Regions from separate parts of the Corynebacterium guangdongense genome, predicted to be linked through region 1. Evidence: riboswitches for the same ligand, from Rfam matches in the RefSeq annotation. Region 1 holds a riboswitch; each other region holds the start of a gene.

Evidence for each region. A riboswitch is a leader RNA that binds a small molecule or an ion and turns the genes downstream of it on or off. The one in region 1 is predicted to bind thiamine pyrophosphate.
Region 2: another riboswitch for thiamine pyrophosphate. It lies ahead of CGUA_RS06575 (bifunctional hydroxymethylpyrimidine kinase/phosphomethylpyrimidine kinase); the one in region 1 lies ahead of thiC (phosphomethylpyrimidine synthase ThiC).
Region 3: another riboswitch for thiamine pyrophosphate. It lies ahead of CGUA_RS03175 (3-oxoacyl-ACP reductase); the one in region 1 lies ahead of thiC (phosphomethylpyrimidine synthase ThiC).

What each region holds. Positions count from the first base shown of each region.
Region 1 is NZ_CP047654.1:1,704,079-1,711,948, reverse strand. It holds gene CGUA_RS08140 (ThiF family adenylyltransferase) at 1-791, opposite strand, end outside; gene CGUA_RS08135 (thiazole synthase) at 791-1,576, opposite strand; gene thiS (sulfur carrier protein ThiS) at 1,577-1,777, opposite strand; gene thiO (glycine oxidase ThiO) at 1,786-2,886, opposite strand; gene CGUA_RS08120 (thiamine phosphate synthase) at 2,883-3,530, opposite strand; gene thiC (phosphomethylpyrimidine synthase ThiC) at 3,534-5,315, opposite strand; TPP riboswitch at 5,313-5,425, opposite strand; gene CGUA_RS08110 (SDR family oxidoreductase) at 5,596-7,125, shown strand; gene rplS (50S ribosomal protein L19) at 7,329-7,679, shown strand.
Region 2 is NZ_CP047654.1:1,388,630-1,396,499, reverse strand. It holds gene panB (3-methyl-2-oxobutanoate hydroxymethyltransferase) at 1-594, shown strand, start outside; gene panC (pantoate--beta-alanine ligase) at 604-1,404, shown strand; gene CGUA_RS06590 (NAD(P)/FAD-dependent oxidoreductase) at 1,442-2,620, opposite strand; gene CGUA_RS06585 (SAM-dependent methyltransferase) at 2,759-4,039, opposite strand; gene CGUA_RS06580 (NAD(P)/FAD-dependent oxidoreductase) at 4,175-5,551, shown strand; TPP riboswitch at 5,633-5,742, shown strand; gene CGUA_RS06575 (bifunctional hydroxymethylpyrimidine kinase/phosphomethylpyrimidine kinase) at 5,731-7,320, shown strand; gene CGUA_RS06570 (class I SAM-dependent methyltransferase) at 7,333-7,870, opposite strand, start outside.
Region 3 is NZ_CP047654.1:648,487-656,356, reverse strand. It holds gene CGUA_RS03190 (bifunctional 2-methylcitrate synthase/citrate synthase) at 1-1,116, opposite strand, end outside; gene prpB (methylisocitrate lyase) at 1,164-2,087, opposite strand; gene prpD (2-methylcitrate dehydratase PrpD) at 2,090-3,616, opposite strand; TPP riboswitch at 3,840-3,932, shown strand; gene CGUA_RS03175 (3-oxoacyl-ACP reductase) at 3,957-4,727, shown strand; gene CGUA_RS03170 (short-chain fatty acyl-CoA regulator family protein) at 4,838-6,145, shown strand; gene CGUA_RS03165 (fasciclin domain-containing protein) at 6,326-6,955, opposite strand; gene CGUA_RS03160 (lipocalin family protein) at 7,187-7,795, shown strand; gene CGUA_RS03155 (MarR family winged helix-turn-helix transcriptional regulator) at 7,839-7,870, opposite strand, start outside.

The DNA.
Region 1 (7,870 bases):
GCGGCGCAGGCGCCGTAGCCATAAAAATCCCGCAGCCGCCTGACCGCTGCGCGGCCCGGGTCCCGGCGCACGCGCAGGCTGCTTAACGACGCCCGCAGCGCCTCATAGCTGAACACCGTGCCAGGGACGACCTCGCCCAGCCCGGTGATCAGCTTGATCGTCTCGGTCGCCATCAGCGACGCCAGCACCGAGGTGGTCACGCCGAGCACGCCGGCCGTGGCGCAGTCGGGGACCGAGTCGGCGGCGGGTTGGACCGGGAAGAGGTCGCGCAGGCCGGGGGAGTCCTCCGGCGCGCCCGGTCCGGAGTGCCAGACCGCGAACTGCCCGGAGTAGCGCAGGACCGTGCCCCAGACCAGCGGTACGCCGGTGATCTCGGCGGCGTCGGCGACGAGGTACTTGGTGGCGAAGGTGTCGGAGCCGTCGAGGATGACGTCGACGCCCTCGAGCGCCGCCAGGATGGTGGCCGGGGTCAGCCGTTCCCGGACGGCCTCGATCTCCAGACCCGGCTGGAGCGCGCGCAGCCGCTCGGCGGCCGCCGCCACCTTGGGACGGCCGACGTCATCGACGCCGAAGAGGATCTGGCGGTGGATGTTGCTGAGGCTGACGGTGTCGTCGTCGTAGAGACGGACCCGGCCCAGTCCGCTGGCCACCAGCGTCTGCAGCGCGGGGCAGCCCAGTCCACCGGCCCCGACGACGAGCACGCGCGCCTGGTTGAGCCGCCGCGCCTGGCCGATGCCGAAACCGGGGAGGTTGAGTTGGCGGGCGATTCTGCGCAGCTCGGTGCGGTCCACTACAGCACCTCGTCGGCCCAGCTGGCCAGGCCCTGGAAAGAGGAGGAGGCGAGCGCGTGCTCGCGCTTCGGAATCCGGCCGGCGCCCCGCGCCAGACGCCCGGCCTCGACGGCGTGCCGCATCGCCCGTGCCATGGCGACCGGGTCCTGGGAACGATTGATGGCGCTGGCCAGGAGGACCCCGTCGCAGCCGAGCTCCATGGCCAGGGTCGCGTCGGAGGCGGTGCCCACGCCGGCGTCAAGGAGGATCGGGACGCGGGCGCGGGAGCAGATCAGCTCGATGTTGTGGGGGTTGAGTACGCCCAGGCCGGTGCCGATCGGGGAACCGAGCGGCATGACCGCAGCCACGCCCGCGTCCTCGAGACGGGTGGCGGCGACCGGGTCGTCGGAGGTGTAGGCCAGCACGGTGAAGCCTTCGGCGACGAGCAGCTCGCAGGCGTCGACGAGCTCGACGACGTCGGGCAGCAGGGTGCGCTCGTCGGCGATGACCTCGACCTTGATCCAGTCGGTGTCGAGCGCCTCGCGCGCGAGCCGCGCGGTGATGACCGCGTCGCGGGCGGTGCGGCAGCCGGCGGTGTTGGGCAGCGGGTCGATGTCCAGGCGGCGCAGCAGGTCGAAGACGGATTCGCCGGTCGAGCCGGTCCGGCCGGCGTGACGACGCATGGCGACGGTGGTCAGCCCGGTTCCGGAGGCCACCAGCGCTTCTTCGAGAATGTCGTGGCTGGTCGCGCCGCCGGTGCCCATGACCAGGTGGGAGTCGAAGGTCTTGTCGGCGATGGTGAGCATCTATCCCCCCTGGACCGCGGTGAGAAGATCGACGGTGGCGCCCTCGTCGACGACGGTGGACTCCCAGGTGCTGGCGGGGACGACCTCGCCGTCGATGGCGACGGCCACGCCGGAGCGGGAGCCGACCTCGGCGTCGACGAGTTCGGCGACGGTGGGGCCGGCCTCCGCGTCGCGGGGCTGGCCGTTGTAGATGTAGCGCATGTCTTCCTTTACTGGTGTCGGAGTGGGGCGGCGGCGGAGAGGTCGGTGCCCGGGTCCTCGCCGTGGACGAGGCGGGCGCCGTCGCGCGCGCCGAGGGCCGCCAGCAGGATGCCGTGGCGGAAGTAGCCGGTCGAGACCACGAGTCCCTCACTGACCCGGCCCAGGTAGGGCAGGTCATCCGGGGTCCCGGGCCGCGCGCCGGCGGTGATTTCGAGCAGCGTGGTCTCCTCGACGCCCGGCACGAGCGCCACCGCGTCGCGGATGAGGTCGTAGGCGCCGCCCAGGCGCGGCTGCGGGCGGTCGTCCTCCCGCGAGGTGGCGCCCAGCGCGATCGTGCCGTCGCTGCGGGGGATGAGGTAGACGGGGCGGTCCTCGACGAAGCCGCGGATGACCCGGCCCACAAGCGGGCGCAGGTACTCCGGAACGCCGAGGCGCAGGATGTCGCCGTAGACCGGGCGCAGCCGGAGCGGGTTCTCACCCCGGTACCAGCCGTCGATCCGCGCGGCGCCGAGGCCGGCGGCCAGGACCACCTGGTCGGCGTCGTAGGAGCCCCGGGCGCCGATGACCCGGGCCCCCTCGATGCGCGTCACGGCGTCCCGGACGATCTCGGCGCCGCCGGAGCTCAGCGCGTCGAGCAGTGCGGCGCACAGCAGACGGGGATTGACCTGGTGGTCGCCTGGAATCGAGACCGCCCCGGCCAGGCGCGGGGCCAGCGCAGGCTCCATCCCCCGGGCCTCGCGCACGCTGAGCCGCTCGACCGCCATGCCCTGGACGTGCTGGTAGGCCATGAGCTCGGCGAGGTGCTCCGCGTCGGCGCGGTCGTGGGCAACGACGAGAGTGCCCTCGGTGCGGTAGCCGGTGGGCAGATCCGTGCGGGCGGCCAGGCGTTGAAGCAGCGCGGGGTAGGCGCGGGCCGAGTCGACCATGAGCGGAAAGAGCGGCTCCTGTCGGTACTGGACTTCCGCGGAGGGCGCGAGCATGCCGCCGGCGTGGTGGCTCGACCCGCCGGCCGGATCCGGGTCGAGGAGGCGGACCTGGTCGCCTCGTTCCATGAGCTCGAAGGCGGTGGCCAGGCCGATGACGCCGGCGCCGATGACGGTGACCCTCATCGCGTGAACTCCGTGACCACCCGGCGGGCGTACCCCTCCGGATCCGCGGCGTTCATCAGCCCGCGGACGATGGCGGCGCCGGCGACGCCGGTCGCGGCCAGATCGGCGGCGTCGTCGACGGTGACGTCGCCGATGGCCACCATCGGCACCGGGCAGGCGGCCACCAGCTCCGGATAGGCGGCCAGCCCGAGGGGCGCGCGGCCGGACTCCTTCGTGGGCGTCGCCCGGAAGGGGCCGCAGCCGACGTAGTCGATCACGTCGCTGACCGGTTCGACGGCCCGGACCAGTTCCATGGTCCCGGTGGTCAACCCGATGATCGCCTCGGGTCCCAGGAGTCGGCGTACGTCGCGCACGTCGAGATCGTCCTGGCCGACGTGCACGCCGTGGACGTTCTCCCCGCGCCGCATGAGCAGCGCCGCCACGTCGGCGCGGTCGTCGACGAGCACCCTGGTGGTGGGGTTGGCCACGGCCACGGCCCGGGCCACGGCCTGGGTCAGCGCGGTGAGAGCTCGCGCGCTGATGGGTTTGCTGCGCACCTGCACCACACCGGCACCGCCGCGGGCGGCGGCGGCGGCGACGTCGACGACGACGCGCTCCGGCGGGGAGCCGGTGACGAGGTAGCAGCGGAGATCGAGTTCTTGCACGGGTCAGGCCTCCTGGTCCCGGTAGATTCGGGAGCCCTGCTCGCGGAACTCGGCGGCTTTGGCGGCCATCCCGCTCTCGGCGGCGGCGGCCACGTCCGGATCCAGCGGCGCACCGATTCCCGGCATGCCGAGCCGGGCGCCGAACTCGTCGCGGATGTCCTGGGAGATGCGCATGGAACAGAACTTTGGTCCGCACATGGAGCAGAAGTGGGCGGTCTTCGCTGGCTCGGCGGGCAGGGTCTCGTCGTGGTACTCGCGGGCGGTGTCCGGGTCCAGGGACAGGGCGAACTGGTCGTTCCAGCGGAACTCGAAGCGCGCCTTGCTCATCGCGTCGTCCCAGTCGCGCGCGCCCGGGTGCCCCTTGGCCACGTCCGCCGCGTGCGCGGCCAGCTTGTAGGTGATGACGCCGGTCTTGACGTCGTCGCGGTTGGGCAGGCCGAGGTGCTCCTTCGGCGTGACGTAGCACAGCATCGCGGTGCCGCCCATGGCGATGGTGGCCGCGCCGATGGCGGAGGTGATGTGGTCGTAACCTGGCGCGATGTCGGTGACCAGCGGGCCGAGGGTGTAGAACGGGGCGTCGCCGCACCAGTCGCGCTCGAGCTCGTTGTTGACCTGGATCTTGTCCAGCGGGACGTGGCCGGGACCCTCGACCATGACCTGGACGTCGTACTCCCAGGCGCGGCGGGTCAGCTCGCCGATGGTCTTGAGCTCGGCGAACTGGGCGGCGTCGTTGGCGTCGGCAAGCGAGCCCGGGCGCAGCCCGTCGCCGAGGGAGAAGGCGACGTCGTAGCGGGCGAAGATCTCGCACAGCTCGTCGAAGTTCTCGTAGAGGAAGGACTCTTTGTGGTGGGCGAGGCACCAGCCGGCCATGATGGAGCCGCCGCGGGAGACGATGCCCGTGACCCGCTCGGTGGTCAGCGGGATGAACGGGAGGCGCACGCCGGCGTGGACGGTCATGTAGCCGACGCCCTGCTCGGCCTGCTCGATGACGGTGTCGCGGAAGATCTCCCAGGTCAGATCCTGGGCGACGCCGCCCACCTTCTCCAGCGCCTGGTAGATCGGGACAGTGCCGATCGGGACGGCGGAGTTGCGGATGATCCACTCGCGGGTGGTGTGGATGTCGTCTCCGGTGGAGAGATCCATGACGGTGTCGGCGCCCCAGCGGGTGGCCCAGCGCAGCTTGGCGACCTCTTCGCGGATCGAGGAGGTGACTGCGGAGTTGCCGATGTTTGCGTTGATCTTGGTGAGGAACTTGCGGCCGATGATCATCGGCTCGGACTCGGGGTGGTTGACGTTCGCGGGGATGATGGCGCGGCCGCGGGCGACCTCGCCGCGGACGAATTCCGGGGAGACGTGCTCGCGCAGGGCGACGTACTCCATCTCGCGGGTGATGACGCCCCGGCGGGCGTAGTGCATCTGGGTGACGGTCTTTCCTTCGCGGGCGCGCAACGGCTCCTGGGCCTCGCCCTGCCACTCCTCGCTGGCGGCGCCGCGGCGGGAGGCGGAGCGGCCGTCGTCGGCCAGGTCGCGTTCGCGGCCGACGTACTCCTCGACGTCGCCGCGGTCGGCGATCCACTCACTGCGCAGGCGTGGCAGTCCGACGGTCTCGTCGCACTCGGGGCCGCGGGTGCGGTAGACGTGGAAGGGCTCGTTGGGGCCGGTGGGGGAGTCGTCGAGCTCGATGCGGGTCTCCGGGACCTCGAGGCCGTCCTGCTTGATCGGTGCGTAGGAGTGCTTCGGGTGGATCTCTGTCTCAACGTGCGTGCGTGCGGACGTGACGGTCATGGACCGTTCCTCTCTTCCTTCGCCGGTGCTAACCGGACAGGTTCAAACGGTGCTCGCGTTCGGCGTCAACGCGATCTCAGCCCGTGCCTCGGGCGCCCGTGGGGGTTCAGGTATTCACTTGGACGTCGCCGCAGTGTCTGGCGGACGACGTGGCACCACTATGGCACAGCGGGGGACGGATGAGCGGGGGCGTGACCCTATTCGGGTGAGCGCGGCGCTGGCCCCGGGCCGCTCCTCCGGGCTCCTCGCGCCAGCCCGTCCGCGGGCGTAGCCTGGTGTGATGAATTCCACCACCGGATACCGCGCCCATCATCCCGCCCGGCGGGTCCTGGTCACCGGCGCCACCGGATACGTCGGCGGCCGGCTCATTCCGGAGCTGCTCAACGCCGGGTTCACGGTGCGTGCCACGTCTCGTCGACTGGAATCGATGCGCCGGTTCGACTGGTTCGACAGCGTGGAGGCGGTGGAGGCGGACCTGACCCGACCGGAGGACCTGGCCGCGCTCATGGCCGACGTCGACGTGGCCTACTACCTCGTCCACTCGATGGGGGCCGGCGTCGTCGATTTCGAGCGCACCGAGGCGTTCGTGGCCGACAACGTCGCCACCGCCGCGGCGGCGGCCGGGGTGGGGCAGCTGGTCTACCTCTCCGGGCTGCACCCGGACCGCGAGCCGGCGGAGCTGAGCAAGCACATGCGCTCCCGGGAGCGGGTGGCGCGGCGTCTGCTGGCCGGGGAGGTCCCGACGCTGGTGTTTCGTGCCGGGGTGATCATCGGGTCGGGCTCGGCGTCCTTCGAGATCATCCGGCACCTGACCGACCGGCTGCCCGTCATGACGGCCCCGAACTGGATCGACAACGACATCGAACCGATCAGTGTCCGGGACGTGCTCTACTACCTGGTGGCCGCCGCGGATCTGCCGTCGCCGGTCAACGACGCCGTGGACATCGGGGGCGGACACGTCTACCAGTTCAAGGAGCTGCTCACCCTGTACGGGAGGGAGCTGGGACTCGAGCGGCGCATCGTCGGCCTGCGCCTGCCCCGCTTCGCCAATGCGGCCTCGGGGCTGTGGATCGGCCTGGTCACGCCGGTTCCCGTGAAACTGGCCATCCCCCTGGCGCAGTCGATGGCGGAGGACGCGGTCACCGCCGACCACCGGGTCGCCGAGATCATCCCCGACCCGCCCGGCGGGCTGGCCGACTATCCGACGGCCGTGCGCCGCGCGCTGGACCGGCAGCGCGACGACGTCATCCCCACCAACTGGCGGGGCGCGTGGGGCGGCTCGGTGATCCCGGAGCAGTCGTTGCCGACGGACCCGGAATGGGCGGGCCGGACGGTGTTCACCGACGAGCGCTCCGGGGAGATCGACGCCCCCGTGGAGGACGTGTTCGCGGTGGTGGAGGGCATCGGCGGGGACAGCGGCTGGTATTCCGTCCCGCTGCTGTGGACGGTGCGCGGAGTCATCGACAAGCTCCTGGGCGGTCCCGGGCTGGGCGGGCGGCGGGACGCGCGCCGGCTGGCGGTCGGGGACCGGCTCGACTGGTGGCGGGTCGAGGCGATCGAGCCGCCGAACCGCCTGATCCTCCGCGCCGAGATGAACGTCGGCGGCACCGCCTGGCTAGTCTTCGACGTCGTCGAGGGCGAGGAAACGGGTACGTCCCGGTACACGCAGACGGCGGTCGACGTCCCCAACGGACTGCTGGGGCGGGCCTACTGGATCGCGCTGCTGCCGTTTCACGCGCTCATCTTCCCCGTGATGCGCGACAACATCCTCCGGGCGGCGCGGGCGCGACGGGAGGCGCGCAGGTCGTGACCCCGGACCGGTGGTTGTTCGATCATCCCTGACGGGGGATTTGGCCCCGTCCGGGAGAGTGTGGGAGAATTGCGCGGTTGACTGCCCAGATTCGCTCTGGTCAGGATGCATCACAGTACACGGATACGAACCGGTTGAGCGCCAGGCGTGAGCCACGGAAATGCCGCCAGGGTCCTCTGTCCCGAATGCACAAAGGAATCATCATGAGCCAGAACAAACTCATCGAGAAGATCGATCAGTCGCAGGTCCGCGACGACATCCCGGATTTCCGTCCGGGTGACACCCTCGACGTTCACGTCAAGGTCATCGAGGGCGCCACCGAGCGTACCCAGCTCTTCAAGGGCTTCGTCGTCCGTCGTCAGGGCTCCGGCATCCGCGAGACCTTCACCGTCCGTAAGGTCTCCTTCGGTATCGGCGTCGAGCGCACCTTCCCGGTTCACTCCCCGAACCTGGCCAAGATCGACGTCGTCCGTCGTGGCGACGTTCGTCGCGCCAAGCTGTACTACATGCGCGAGCTGCGCGGCAAGGCAGCCCGCATCAAGGAGCGCCGCTAGTTCTCGCCCCGGGGGCCACCGGTCCCCGGGTGAGCGGTCACCCGCCGTCGCCAGGTGTCATGCCTGTCGACGGCGGGTTTCACCGTTTCCGGCCCGGCCCGGTTTCTACGGGTCGGTTTTCGCCGAAAAGCTCTCCGGGGGATGGGGCTGGTGTTACGTTGAGGTGGTAATAACCACATCCGGCCCCGTCC
Region 2 (7,870 bases), 320 kb from region 1:
GCAGTTGCACACTCCGCAAAACGATCCCTGGTCGTCGCCGACATGACTTTCGGCAGCTACGAGGCCTCCGACATCGACGCCGTGCACAACGCCATGCGTCTGATGAAGGAGGCCGGTGTCGCCGCGGTCAAGCTTGAGGGCGGCACCCGCCGCGCCCGCACCATCCGCGCGCTCGTCGACGCCGGCATTCCGGTCATGGGCCACATCGGCTTCACGCCCCAGTCCATCCATTCCCTCGGCGGCACCGTCGTCCAGGGCCGCGGCGACGCCGCCGAGAAGCTCATCGAGGACGGCCTCGCCGTCCAGGAGGCCGGGGCCTTCTCAGTAGTCGTCGAAATGTGCCCGGCGGAGGTCGGGACCCGGCTGTCCGAGGCCCTCGACATCCCCGTCATCGGCATCGGCGCGGGCAACGGCACCGACGGCCAGGTCCTGGTGTGGACCGATCCCTTCGGCTTCTCCCCTGACGGTTTCGCGCCCAGCTTCGCACGCAAGTACCTCGACCTCGGCGCGCAGCTTCGGGTGGCCGCCGGCGAGTACGCCCGCGACGTGCGCGAGGGTACCTTCCCCGCCGCCGATGAGTCTTTCGACAGGTAGGTGCCGAACATGCAGATCATCCGCTCTCTCGCCGACCTCCCTGATTTCCGTGCCCTCGGCGGCTCCGTTGGTCTGGTGCCAACCATGGGCGCGCTCCACGACGGCCACGGTTCACTGATATCGCTGGCCAGGGAAGACAACGACGTCGTCGTCGTCAGCGACTTCGTCAACCCCCTCCAGTTCGGCGAGGAGGACGACTACGTGAACTATCCCCGGGATCTCGACGCCGACGCGGAGCTGGCGCAGCGTTACGGGGCCGATTATCTCTTCGCCCCGGCCGTCGAGGACATGTATCCTGGCGGAACCCCGCAGATCAGCGTGACGACGGGAACGATGGGAACGGTGCTGGAGGGAGCTTCCCGCCCCGGCCACTTCGATGGCGTCGCGACCGTGGTGACCAAACTATTCACCCTGATCCATCCGCACCGCGCCTACTTCGGAGAGAAGGACGCCCAGCAGCTGGCGATCATCCGGCGCCTGGTCACCGACCTCAACCTGGACGTCGAGGTCGTCGCCGCGCCGATCGTCCGGGCCCCGGACGGCCTCGCCGAATCCAGCCGCAACCAGCGGCTCTCCCCCGCCGAACGGGACGCCGCCCTGGTCCTGCCCCAGGCGCTGCGACTGCTGGCCGACGGCTCCTCCGTCGACGAGGCACGCGCGCTCATCGACGCCAACGCCAACGTCGAACTCGACTACCTCGTCGTCGTGGATCCCGCGGACTTCGGGGAGACGACGAAGCGCCCGGCCCTGGCATTGGGCGCGCTGCGGGTCGGCCCGGTGCGCCTGATCGACAACCTGCGGCTCGGCTGAAACGCTGCCGGGGCCGGCCCGTCCCCGCCCCTCCTCATCACTCCCCCGGGATGATGATTTCCCCGAGGTCCGCCGGCGCCGGCTTACCCAGGTACTGGCGCGCGACCTTGGTCTTGCCCCAGGTGTTCCACAGCAGCACTCCCCGGACGTCGTTCCCGTCATCGAGGTACCAGACGACTGCTGAGGAATCCTCCTCGTTGTGGAACTCACGCATGGTCAGCGAGGAATTCAGGTCGCCGACCGCCTCATAGCCCAGGTCGAACATGTCGGACCAGAAGATGGGCGTGTAATCGTAGGTCTCGTCACCGCCGGCCATGTTCGCACCGGCAAGGGCACCGGTGCGCTCCGCCTGGTCGACGTGCTCGACGTGGCGGCGGCCGAGTCGGACGTCGGGATAGTTGGCCAGGTCACCGGCGACGTAGACGTCCGGAGCCGAGGAGCGCATGTGGTCATCGACCTCGACGGCACGGTCCACCATCCGCAGCCCCGCTTTCTCCGCCAGGCCGGTGTTCAGTCGTGCGCCCAGGGCAAGGAGGACGAGGTCGGCGGTGACGGTGTCGCCGTTCCGGAAGATGAGGGTTGGGCCCTCGGTGACCTCGCTGACGAAGGCGTCGGGCACCAGAGTGACGCCCTTGTCCACATACTTCGTCTCGATGATATCCAGCAGCTTCGGCGGGAAAAGCCGTTCCAGCAGCTTCGCGCCCGGGAAGTAGACGGTGACCTTCGCGCCGACGGTGGCCAGGGCCGCCGCCATCTCAGTGGCTATGTAACCGCCGCCGACGATGACGACCTCGGTACCCTCGGACACCCTCGCGCGCAGCGCCTCGTAGTCTTCCGCCGTACGGAAGAGAACCGCTCCATCGACCTCGTCAAAGAAGTTGGCGGAGGAGGCTCCGGTGGCCAGCAGGAGCTTGCCGTAAGCGACCGCCTCACCGGAATCCAGTGTCACAGTCTTCGTGTCCGGGTCGAGATCGGTGACCCTCACCCCGGTGTGCAGCGTCGCGACCTCCGCGGTCCCCAGGTCCTGGGACGCGATGTCCGACTTGTCGCCAACCCACAGATCCTTGCTCAGCGCGGGACGGTACACCGGGCCGTAGACCGACTCTGTGTAGATGGCGATGTCAGCCTCCGGGTCCCTCTCCCTGATCGCACGCGCCGCCTTGTCGGCCGCGACTCCCCCGCCGACGATGACGTAGGGCTGATCCGTTGGGGCCATGGTGAACTCCTTCTGCTACCGACCGGGCGGAAATGTGTCCTGCATCTCAGCGTATGCCCATTGTCCGGGGTTCACCGTCGCATCTCCTCACAGAAGACTGTGAGGACTCCTGCCCCGTTTTCCGTTCAGCGGTCCGCGCTAACGCCTGCCGCCACGGTTGCGGTGAACCAGTCCCAGCACCACGCCGTCGATCATGTCCAGCCTCAGCAGCGCCTCACGGAGGGCGAACTGATAGGTCATGAGACGACGGAGCACCACGTCGAAACCCTCTGCGGCCGCCTCGCGGGAGCGGCTGGCGAACTGCTCACGCTGGGCGGCCACGCTGAGCTCGTGGTGCCGCCCTAGGTGCGCCTGGCTCACGATACGCAGATTCGTCCGGCGGTCGACGAGACGGTGGAGTTCCTCCTCGGTGGACATTTCCAGGCCCGGCCAGATGTAGGCGCGCAGGGCCTGGACCGCGTCCCTGGCGGCCCTTGAGAATGTCTCGGTGGCGACCGTCGTCTGCAGGGCGGCCCGACCTCCGGTGGCCAGCATGCGGTCGATCGCCCGGATATACTCGTCGCGCTGGGTGCCGGCCATCGTCTCCAGCGCCTCCGCGCTGACGATGGAGTCGTAGCGGCCGCGCCACAGGCGAAGGTCGTCGACGAACTCGAGGTGCACCGCGTCAGCAATCCCCGAGAGAACGAGCCTTTCGCCCATCGCCTCGTACATCGGACGATCGGAGGTGACGGCGTCGACGGTCGCCCTGGCGGAGACGGCGGCCATTTCCACCTGGCCGCCCGAGGCCGGAAAAACGAGAACATGGGAGCTTTCCCGTACATGCGCCTGGGCCAGCAGCCGTTCCGCGGCCCGCGCCTGACCGTCGGCCAGGTCCGCGCGCTCCACCGAAACGGGTTCCCCCACGGTGGTCACGTCGACAAAATGGTGCGCGGGCTCCTGCCCCCTGCCTGCCCCCGGAACATGACTGGGAACTGAATGTCGGACGGTCGTGGCCACCCCCGATGCGTAGGTGGCGTTGAAGGCGCTCGTGCCATCCCCGGAGAACAACCGGACCAGTGCCGGCGGCAACTGCCCGAGGGCGCGCAGCGTCGGCACCGTGGGGGTTTTCGGCCGGTAGCCGTGCGCGATGAGTTTCGCGAGCACCTCCACGAGGGTGTTGTCGTCACGGGTGCGCCACTCGCCGGCCATGTAGGATTCCGCGAATCCGGTCCATCCCGATTCTGCGATTCGAAGAAACAGCGCCTCGTGCTCGACGCGGACGTCGGCGTCCCCCGACAACGTGATTTCCAATGTGCGACAGACGCGGGCAAAATTAGCTTCAGCTTTCCGGGCACGAACGGGCATCCACACTCCCGTCGGCACGGAAGCGACGCCCGGCCACTCCTCGGCGTTGATCGTGACGAGGTGTTCCAGCGTCATCTTCTGTCCCCTATCGCGTATTACCATTAAAAGAGTATGCTCGTTCTGTATAAGGACGATCGAGCACACCCGCATCTCGTCTCAGGCACACTGAACTACAGCACGTGACAATCCAGTATAAGGAGCAAGGGATCCATGACTGAGCAGGCTTACCGGCCCGAAGGAAATCGGAAGCACCTCGTAATCGTCGGCGGTGGCTTCGCCGGGGTCTACGCCGCCAAGAAGCTCGCGGACGCCGACATCGACATCACGCTCATCGACCGCAACAATTACTTCCTGTTCCAGCCCCTCCTTTACCAGGTTGCCACCGGTCTGCTCTCCTCCTCGGAGGTCGCCGCCCCGCTGCGCCAGATTTTCCGCAAGCAGGACAATATCCGCATCGTCCAGGGCACCGTCACCGACATCGACACCACCGCCAAGGTGGTCACGGCCAACCTCGATGATCTCGAGCACAGCTACGAGTACGACTACCTCCTGCTCGGCGCCGGTTCCGACCAGGGGTACTTCGGCAACGACCACTTCGCCGAGTTCGCGCCGGGGCTGAAGACCGTCGACGTGGCCCTCGAGATCCGCGCGGCCTTCGTGCACGCCTTCGAGGAGGCGGAACTCACCGAGGATCCCGCTGAGCGCGAACGTCTGCTCACCTTCGTGATCGTCGGCGCGGGCCCCACCGGCGTCGAGCTGGCCGGCCAGTTCAGCGAGATGGCCCGCCGTTCGATGCAGGACCAGTACACGCGTCTGAACCCGTCCGACGCGAAGATCATCCTGCTCGACGGCGCCCCGCAGGTGCTGCCGCCCTTCGGCAAGCGTCTGGGCCGCTACTCGCAGCGCACCCTGGAGCGCGCCGGCGTCGATGTGCGCCTGAGCGCCCTGGTGACCAACGTCGACGACAACTCCGTCACCTACAAGGACAAGAACGGCCAGGAGCACACCATCACCGCCTACACCAAGGTGTGGTCGGCGGGCGTCCAGGCCAACCCGCTGGGCAAGATGGTCGCCGACCAGCTTGGCGCCGAGTCCGACCGTGCCGGCCGCGTCAAGGTCAACGGCGACCTCACCGTCGGCGAGGACAAGACCGTCTTCATCACCGGCGACATGATGGGCAACGGCACCCCGGGCCTGGCCCAGGGCGGCATCCAGTCCGGAGAGTACGCGGCCGAGCGCATCATGGCCTACCTCGAGGCCGGCGACTCGGAGACCTTCCCGGCAGCCGAGAAGGACTTCTCCTACTTCGACAAGGGATCGATGGCCATCATCAACCGCGGCAACGCGGTCATCAAGATGGACAAGGTCGAGTTCACCGGCCTGATCGGCTGGCTGGGCTGGCTCGTCGTCCACGCCGGCTTCCTCTACGGGTTCCGCAACCGTCTCGTCGCCGTGATCAACTGGGTCCAGAACGTCGTCTCCCGTGACCGTCCGGGTTTCAACATCACCAAGCAGCAGCGCATCGCCCGCCGCAACATCAGCCGTCAGAACAAGCTGGAGGCCGAGGCCCGCGCCACCACCGTTTAGGCGCCCGTCGTCGCGCGCTTCCCCGGGGGTACCACCCGGTGGAGGCGCGCCTCGCTTTTTCCTTCTTTGTTATCGTCGGTGCCACGGACATTGGGGTGCCCGGGGAGACATCGACGTCTCCCCGGGCTGAGAACACACCCATTGAACCTGCTCTAGTTCGTACTAGCGAAGGGATTGTCATGAGTGACACACCTGCTTTTTCCCCGTCAGCCACCACCACCGCCGTCGAGACCCGGGGGCGGGCCATTCCCCGGGTGTTGTCCATCGCCGGGACGGATCCGACGGGCGGCGCGGGCGTCCAGGCCGACATGAAGGCCATCGAGGCCGCCGGCGGGTACGGCATGACCGTGGTGACGGCGCTGGTCGCGCAGAACACCCTCGGCGTGCGTGGCATCCACACCCCGCCGGAGCAGTTCCTGCGCCAGCAGCTGGACTCGGTCTCCGAGGACGTCACCGTCGACGCCGTGAAGATCGGCATGCTCGGCGGCGTCGGCGCCATCGAGACCGTTCGCGGGTGGCTGGCGGACACCCGCCCACCGGTCGTCGTCCTGGATCCGGTGATGGTCTCCACCAGCGGGCACCGGCTCCTGGAGGCAGACGCCGAGGCCGAGATCCGCGATTTCTGTCGCGACGTCGACCTGATCACCCCCAACCTCAAGGAGCTGGGCGTGCTCACCGGCCGGCCGGAGGCGGCCACCTTCGAGGAGGCCGTCGGGCAGGCGCTGCCCTTCGCCCGGGAGGTCGACGCGACCGTCATCGTCAAGGGCGGTCACCTCCGGGGCCCGCTCGCCGACAACGCCGTCGTCACGCCGGGCGGCGAGGTGCACCGGGTCCACGTTCCGCGCGTCGACACGCCGCACACCCATGGCACCGGCTGCTCGCTGTCCTCCGCGTTGGCGACCCGCCTCGGCCGGGGGGAGGACACCGCGACGGCGCTGGAGTGGTCGAGCCGCTGGCTGCACGAGGCCATCGTCGCCGCCGGTTCCCTCCATGTCGGACTCGGCAACGGTCCCGTCCATCACGCACGGCGGGCACGCAGGCTCGCCGACGCCGCCAGCACCGTCCCGTGGCCGGAAATGACCGCCGACTACGTCTCCGCTCTCGCCCCGCCCATCCCGCGCCTCCGGCCCGCCGGCCCGCACACCGAGGCGCTGTGGAACGACACCGGCGATCTCTGGGCCGAGATCATGGGCCTGCCCTTCATCACGGGCCTGGCCGACGGTTCCTTGCGGGAGGAGGACTTCGCGTTCTACCTGGCGCAGGATGCCGAGTACCTTCACCACTATTCCCGGGCGCTGAGCCAGCTGGCGACCACGGCACCGGATCTGCCGGGCCAGATCGCCTGGAACCGGGCCTCCTTGGGCTGCTCGGTGTCCGAGAAAGCGTTGCACGACACCTGGCTGTCCGAGCGTGGCATCACCGAGACCCCGCTCTCCCGCGTCACCGCCGCCTACACGGACTTCCTCGTGGCCACCGCACACGTGGAACCTTATGCCGTCGGCGTGGCGGCCGTGCTCCCCTGCGCCTGGCTGTACGCGGAGATCGGCCTGGCCATCGCCGAACACAACGGGCCCGGGCACCCGTACCGGGCGTGGCTGGCGATGTACGGCGGGGAAGAGTTCCTGGCGGAGGCACGATCCTTCATCCGCCTCGCGGAAGAGGCGCTGGCCGGGGCCAGCGACGAGGAACGCGCCCGGGCGCGCCGGGCGTATCTCACCGCCTGCGCGCACGAGCGCGAATTCTTCGACCAGGCCGACCTCGCCTGGTAGCCGTCCGGGCGGCTAAGCCAGGAGGTGGCCGCCCGCTCCCGGTTTGGTGAACAGCGCGACCAGGAAGGTCGAGGACTCGTCGAAGGGGGCCAGATCCCAGCCGCCGAAACGGTAGTCCAGCGTGAAGCCGATCTTCTGCGCCGTGGCCAGAAAGTCCGTGAACTCCCAGCCGCGGCCGGCTCCGAAGCCGGTGACGAAGCGGCCCGAGGTGCGCATGGAGTCGTAGATGTTCTGCAGCGCGAACTCGCGGCCCTCCTTGGCCAGGAAACCCATGACGTTGCCGGCGGAGACGACGACGTCGAACTCGTCCTCGGCGATCGGATCCGAGGACAGGTCGCCGACGTACCAGGTGCCGTCGGGGTGGTCAGTTTCCGCGTGGCGGATGAGAACGGGGTCGACGTCGGTGCCGACGACGGTGTGGCCCTGCCTGATCAGGTAGCCACCCAGTCGGCCGGTGCCGCAGCCTGCGTCGAGGATGCGGGAGTGCCGCTCCGCGAGCGCGTCGACGAAGCGTGCCTCGCCGTGAATGTCCTGGCCCTGGGACTCCAGA
Region 3 (7,870 bases), 1.1 Mb from region 1:
GAGCGGGCGGATCAGGGAGTTGTTCTCGTACTGCTCCAGGATGTGGGCGGACCAGCCGGTGATGCGCGACATCACGAACAGCGGCGTGAAGAAGGGGATGTCGAAGCCCATGATGTAGTACGCCGGGCCGGCCGGGAAGTCCAGGTTCGGCCGGATTTTGATCGAGGTGTTCTCGTACATGGTCTCGGCCATGATGTCGTACATCTCGACCCACTTGCGGCTCTCCTCGCCGTCGTGCTCCTGGGCCAGCTTCCGGAACGCCGCCTCCATGGTCGGGACGCGCGAGTCGCCCTTCTTGTAGACCCGGTGGCCGAAGCCCATGACGAGCTCCTTGTTGGCCAGCTTGTCCTTGCACCACTGCTCGGCGGTGGCCGGGTCGCCGATCTCGATCATGTTGTGCATGACCGCCTCGTTGGCGCCGCCGTGCAGCGGCCCCTTGAGGGCGCCGATCGCACCGGCGATGGCCGACCACGGGTCGGACATGGTGGAGGTGATGACGCGGGCGGTGAAGGTCGAGGCGTTGAAGGAGTGCTCGGCGTAGAGAATCATGGACTTCTCGAAGCACTCCACGTCGCCCGGCTTGTTCAGCGGGGAATCCGGGCCGTCGCCGAAGACCATCCACAGGAAGTTTTCGGTGAAGCCGAGGTCCTTGCGGGGCTCGATGTAACCCTCGCCGCGGCGGCGGCGGATGTCCAGGGCCACGATGGTCGGCAGCTTGGACAGCAGCTGGCGTCCGACCCAGCGGATGTGGTTGGCGCTGCGGGTGAAGTGGTCGGCGTCGTAGCTGCCGAGGAAGGCGACGGCGCTGCGCAGCACGTCCATCGGGTGGCAGTCGGTGGGCATCGACATGACCATGTCGATCGTCTTCTGGTCCAGGGAGCGGCCGTTCCAGCACTCGCGCTTGAAGTCGGCGAGCTCCTCCTCGTCGGGCAGTTCGCCGCGCAGCAGCAGGTAGGCGACCTCCTCAAAGGTGCAGTTCTCGGCGAGCTCCTGGACCGGGTAGCCGCGGTAGAGCAGGGAGTTGGTCTCCGGATTGACCTTGGAGATGGCCGTGTAGTCGGCGTAGACGCCTGCCAGGCCCTTACGGATGTCCGGCTGGGTTTCGGTGGTGGTCATGATGCTTCTCCTTCGATGGACGTGCGATGGACGTGCTGTGAGGCGGGTCAGAAGGTGGTCGAGTAGCTGTCGCGGGAGTAGGTGAAGACGGACTGGTCGAAGGCGTTGTACTCCTCGTACTTGACCAGTTCGTAGAGGCGGGAGCGGTGCTGCATGCGGTCGAGCCAGCCGGCCTGGGTGCCGGTCTCGCCGATCTCGCGCAGCGCCTCCTCCACGGCGCCCATGGCGATGCGCAGGGTGGTGACCGGGTAGATGACGGCGTTGTAGCCGATCTCCTCCAGGGTGCCGGCCGGAAGCAGCTCGGTTTTGCCGAACTCGGTCATGTTGGCCAGCAGCGGAGTGTCGACGGCGTCGCGGAATTTCTTGAAGTCGTCGACGGTGTAGAGCGCCTCGGTGAAGATGAGGTCGGCGCCGGCGGCGGCGTAGGCCTTGGCCCGCTCGATGGCGGCGTCGACGGATTCGATGCCGGCGGCGTCGGTGCGCGCGCAGATGACGAAGCTGTCGTCGCGACGCTCGTTGGCGGCCGCGGAGATGCGCCGGACCATGACGTCGGTGGGCACGACCTCCTTGCCGTCCAGGTGGCCGCAGCGCTTCGGGTTGACCTGGTCCTCGAAGTGGCAGCCGGCCAGGCCGGCGTCCTCGAATTCGGAGACGGTGCGGGCGGCGGACATCGGTTCGCCGAAGCCGGTGTCGGCGTCGATGAGCACGGGCAGGTCGGTGGCCCGGGCGATCTGGCGCCCGCGCCCGGCGACCTCGGTGAGCGTGGTCAGCCCGATGTCGGGCAGGCCCAGGTCGTTGGCGAGCACGGCGCCGGAGACGTAGACGCCCTCGAAAAGTCCGAGGTCCTCGATGAGGCGGGCGGTCAGGGGGTTGAAGGCTCCCGGCAGCTTGGTGATGGCCGGGGCGTTGAGCGAGTCACGCAGAGCTTGCCGACGCTGCGTGGGCGTCGTGGACGGTGCGTACAGGGACATCTTTAGAGCAGTCCTTCCGGGGTCTGCGGCGCCCTGGCGAGGACCTCGGCGGCGAGGACGATGTTGAGCTCGTTCAGGTCGGTGAGGTTCTCCAGGTTCTCGACGGCGGCGAGGAAGCGATCCTGCTCCTGCGGGGAGACGACGCCCTCGGCGAGTTCACGGAACTTCTGGATGTACTGGGCGCGGGCGAAGGGGCGGGCGCCGAGCGGGTGGGCGTCGGCAAGCGCGAGCTCGTCGACGATCTCGGTGCCGTCGTTGAGGGTGATGACGGCGCGGGCGCCGAAGGCCTTCTCGACCGGGTCGGTGGACAGGTAGCGGCGGGTCCACTCCGGGTCCTCAAGGGTGGAGATCTTGTGCCACAGCTCGACGGTCTCCGGGCGGTTGGCGCGCTCCGGGGCGTAGGAGTGCTCGTGGTGCCACTTCCCGTCCTCGAGGGCGACCGCGAAAATGTACATGATGGAGTGGTCCAGGGTCTCGCGGGAGGAGTTCGGGTCCATCTTCTGCGGGTCGTTCGCGCCGGTGCCGATGACGTAGTGGGTGTGGTGCGAGGTGTGCAGCACGATGGAGGCAATGTCCGCGGCGGACACGCCCTTCTCGGCGAGCGTCGACTTCATGCGGCGGGCCAGGTCAATCAGGGCCTGGGCCTGGTACTCGGCGGAGTGCTCCTTGGTGAAGGTGTCGAGAATGCCGCGCTTCTCCTCGCCCTCGGCCGGCAGCGGGATGGTGTACTCGTGGTTCGGGCCGCCCAGCAGCCAGGCGATGACGCCGTCCTCGCCCTCCCAGATCGGGGCCGGGGCGCCCTCGCCGCGCATGGTGCGGTCGATCGCCTCGATGGCCATCTTGCCGGCGAAGGCCGGGGCGAAGGCCTTCCACGAGGAGATCTCGCCCTTGCGGGACTGCCGCGTGGCGGTGGTGGTGTGCAGGGCCTGGCCGATCGCCTGGTAGATGGTGTCGACGTCGAGACCGAGCAGGGTGCCGATGCCGGCGGCCGCCGAGGGGCCGAGGTGGGCGACGTGGTCGATCTTGTGCTTGTGCAGGCTCATGCCGCGCACCAGGTCGACCTGGATCTCGTAGCCGGTGGCCAGGCCGCGGATGAGGTCGCGGCCGGTCTTGCCGGCGGTCTGGGCGGCGGCCAGGATCGGCGGGATGTTGTCGCCCGGGTGGGAGTACTCCTCCGCCAGGAAGGTGTCGTGGAAATCGAGTTCGCGCACGGCGGTGCCGTTGGCCCAGGCGGCCCACTCCGCGGAGTAGGTGCCCTCCAGGCCGAAGACGGTCGCTCCTCGACTTCCCGCGGTCGCGTCAGCGACCGCGTGGGCCTGCGCCTGTCGACGCGCGACCGTCACCGGGCGGCGGGTCACCGAGGCGGCGGAGACCGCGGCGTTGTCGATGATGCGGTTGATGATCATCTCGGTGGTCTCCTCCGGAACCTCCACCGGATCCGCGGCGACGCGGGCGATCTTGTAGGCCAGGTGCTCTTCGTAGGGGAAGTCCTCGGCCGAGCGGCGGGTGCGGACGACGTGATCGATCATGGGGTTTCCTCCAGCGGGTGAAACGGATTCTGATGTGCTGCCCATCAACCTAGGGCAAGTTTCGTGTCCCAGGTCACGGCGAATGGGGCGGATTTCCGCTGAACTTTTCCCGTGAATCTGCAACATTCGTGGAACGGCCAGCTCATCGCCCATTAGGCGGACGTTCCCCCGCCGCCCACACCCGGCGCGGGGGGACGCGGACGTACGCGCTGTTAGTCTCGATCCCAGTGACACGGGGTGCCGGACACGGCTGAGAACACACCCGTCGAACCTGATCCAGTCAACGCTGGCGTAGGGAATGTCCGTTGTCTTCCTTGCGCCTTTTCCACGCAAGGAACACATGAACCAGCACAGCATTTCCGACCAGGTCGTCCTCGTCACCGGGGGCGCGCGCGGCCTGGGCCGACGCATCTCCCAGGCTTTCCTCCGCGAGGGGGCGCGCGTGGCCGTCAACTACCTCGCCAGCCGGGCCGCCGCCGGGGAACTGGTCGCCGCCCATGCGGGCCGGGCGGTGGCCCTGCAGGGCGACGTCCGCTCCCGGGCGGACATGGAGCGCGTCGTCGCCGACGCGGCGGAGGCCTTCGGCGCACCGGTGACCACGGTCGTCAACAACGCGCTGGTGAACTTCTCCTTTGACGGCGACGCCCGCCCCGCCGCCGGGGAGATCACCTACCGGCGCTTCGCGGAGCAGTTCGAGGGTTCCGTCGGGGGCGCGCTCAACACCGTCCAGGCGGCGCTGGGCGACTTCGAGCGGGCCGGGTACGGCCGCGTCGTCAACATCGGCACCAACCTCTTCCAGAACCCGGTCGTCCCCTACCACGACTACACCGCCGCCAAGGCGGCGCTACTGTCGCTGACCCGCAGCCTGGCCAAAGACCTCGGCCCGCGCGGAGTCACCGTCAACATGGTCAGCGGCGGCCTGCTGCGTACCACCGACGCCAGCGCCGCCACCCCGCAGGCCGTGCTCGACGCCATCGCCACGGGCACCCCGCTGGGTTCGGCGACCACGCCGGAGGAGCTTGCCGACGCCGTCCTGTTCTTCGCCTCCCCCTGGTCTCGCTCCGTCGCCGGCCAGAACCTCGTCGTCGGCGGCGGACTGGTGATGGACTAGCCACCCCCAAGCTGGTGGCGTGGACCACTGTGCAGTGACTAAGTTAAGGCAGACAACACCAGCGCCTGAAGAAATCGCTGGCACCACCGGGTTTTGGAGGTTGAACACTCGTGACCAAACACTTCGCCGGGGCACGGATCCATACGCTGCGCCGCACGGCGGGGCTGACGCAGGTGGAGATGGCCAAGCGTCTCGGCATCTCCACCAGCTACCTCAACCAGCTGGAGAACGACCAGCGACCGTTGACGGTCACGGTCCTGATGAGCCTCTCGCAGGCGTTCGACACCCCGGCGGGCTTCTTCTCCACCGACCAGGACGCGCGTGCCATCGCCCAGCTCAAGGAGGTCTTTCCCGGCACGCCCGAGGATCAGCTGGCCGACCTGGTCGCGCGCTACCCGGAACTGGTGCCGCGGATGGTCAAGGACCAGTCACCGACCACCAGCCCCTTCGAGGAGGTCCGCGACTTCTACTACGCGACCAACAACTACTTCCACAAGCTCGACACCACCGGCGAGGAGCTCTCCCTGGCGCTCGGGCCGATGCGCCTGCGCGTGCCGCGCCTGGTCGCGCGCCTGGAGTCCGACGCCGGCGTCACCGTCGATTTCCGCGGCCAGATCGACGGCCCTCGCCGCCACTACCTGCCCGCTGAACGACGGCTGGTGCTGCGCACGGGACTGTCCGACGCCCAGCTCGCCTTCGAGCTGTCCATGCAGTACGCCCTGCTCGTCCACGGCGAGGAAATTGAGATGATGGCCGCTCCCCTGTCGACCAAGCAGGCCCGCGAGATCGCCCGGCGCGGGCTGGCCCAGTCCTTCGCCGCCGCGGTGACCATGCCCTACACCGAGTTCCTCGAGCACGCCGAGGCCACCCGCTACGACATCGACCTACTGGCCAGTCGTTTCAGCACCAGTTTCGAGTCGACCGCCCACCGCATGTCGACGCTTCAGCGTCCCGGCGCGCGTGGCATCCCCTTCTTCTTCGTCCGCACGGATCGTGCGGGCAACATTTCCAAGCGCGCCTCGGCGACGGCCTTCCACTTCGCCCGCACCGGCGGCTCCTGCCCGCTGTGGGTCATTCATCGCGCCTTCGAGACGCCGAACAGGGTGACCCGTCAGATCGCGACGATGCCGGACGGGCGCACCTACCTCTGGGTCGCCCGCCAGATCGCCGGGGCGAACAAGGGTTTCAGCAAGACCCGCAAGGAGTTCGCCGTCGGCGTCGGCTGCGACCTGGAGCAGGCGCACCGCCTCGTCTACTCCGACGGCTTGGATCTGACGGCCGGGACCGGCACCCCGATCGGGCCCGGCTGCATCACCTGCCCCCGCGAACACTGCCCGCAGCGCGCCTTCCCCTTCGAGGGCGGCATCGTCACCGTCGACGTCAACATCGGTGACGAGGAGCCGTACCGGACGAAGTGACGCGCAGACGTCCCCTTCCCCGCCCCTGAACCGGGACTTCGGGCGCCGACGCACGCTGGTGAAACTCTCCGGGTGTCAGATAGCCCGGAAACGACGGAAGGGCGTGGCCCCGACCTCGCGTCGGAGCCACGCCCTTCCGTCGTCCCTCCCGGTTCAGAGAAGCGCGCGGGCACCGGCCGCTTAAAGGGTCGGCATGAGGACACCGTCGATGACGTGGATGACGCCGTTCGAGGCCTCGATGTCGGTGTCGATCACGTTGACGGTGTTGCCGGCCTCGTCCGTCAGCGAGACATTCTCGCCATCGACGTTGACGGTCAGGCTGCCGCCCTGGACGGTGTCGACGGTCTGGCCGTCAAGTTCCACGACGTCGGCGGCGAAAACCTCGTCCGGGATGACGTGGTAGGTGAGAATCTCGGTCAGATCGCCGGAGGGGTCGGCGAGGAGGGTGTCCAGGGTGCCCTCCGGCAGCGCGGCGAAGGCCTCGTCGGTGGGCGCGAAGACCGTGAACGGCCCGTCGCCCTTGAGGGTCTCCACCAGGCCAGCCTCCTGAAGAGCGGTGGTCAGGGTGGTGAACTGACCCGCCGCGACTGCGGTGTCGACGATGTCCTCACCCTCGCCGGCCATGGTGGTCGTCGTTTCGGTGGCCGTCTCTTCTGTCGTGGTCTCGGAGGTGGTGGTCTCGGAGGTGGTGACCTCGGTAGTGGTGTCGGTCTCGGTCATTGAGGTCGTGGTCTCGCTGTCCTCGGAGGCGCAGGCGCTGAGGGCGAGGGCCAGGCCCAGGGCGCCGGTGGCGGCAAGTACTCGCTTCATGATCAAACCTTTCAGAAGTTCAACTTTGGATAATGTTTACCCTAAGTTAATACTTTGGCGGACGCAATGGATTTCCCGAAAATTTATCGGTCCGTTGCCGGCCCGGCCCCGCCCTCACCCGTCACGACAAATGCAGCACGAGCCGCCCCCATGTATTACACTTTGGTTTAAAATAACTGACCTAAGGAGTAAATCGTGAGGAAATTCATCGCCGGCCTTGGGGCGGCGGCCATGCTCGCCACCCTGGCCACCCCGGCCGCCCAGGCCCAGGACATCTTCGACGGTGGACGAATCGGGGGTGGTTCATCCCAGCTGCTCCCCACCAGCTCCTCGGCCCCCGGGAATGAGCTGAGCGAGGTGGGATTCCCGGTCGACCTCGACAAGTACGCCGGCACGTGGTACCAGGTCGCCGCCCTGCCCCAGCCCTACTCTCTGCAGTGCGCCAGCGACACCACCGCCGAGTACGCGGTGCTCGACGAGGAGACGATCTCCGTCCGCAACTCCTGCGGAACCTTCTTCGGCCCCTCCGTCATCGAAGGCACTGCGCAGCGGCGCTCCGACGCTTCGCTGCGGGTGAACTTCCCGGGCGTGCCCTTCCAGGACGAGGCGGGCCCCACCAACTATCGGATCACCTACCTGGACGAGGACTACTCCCTGGCCGTCGTCGGGGATCCCGACCGGAACTCGGGCTTCATCCTCTCGCGCACCCCGGACCTGAGCGCCGGACAATGGTCGCAGGTCCGCTCCGTGGTGGAGTCCCGCGGCTGGTGGTCCTGCTCCTTCCTCACCGTGCCCATGGCAGAGGGGCGCAAGGACGTCGTTCCGCTCTGCGTGCTCTAGAGACAAAGAACGGCCCGCCCTCAGGCGGCCGTTTCTCATTTCCTCACCGCTCCTGAGCCCAGTCGGCGTCGTCCA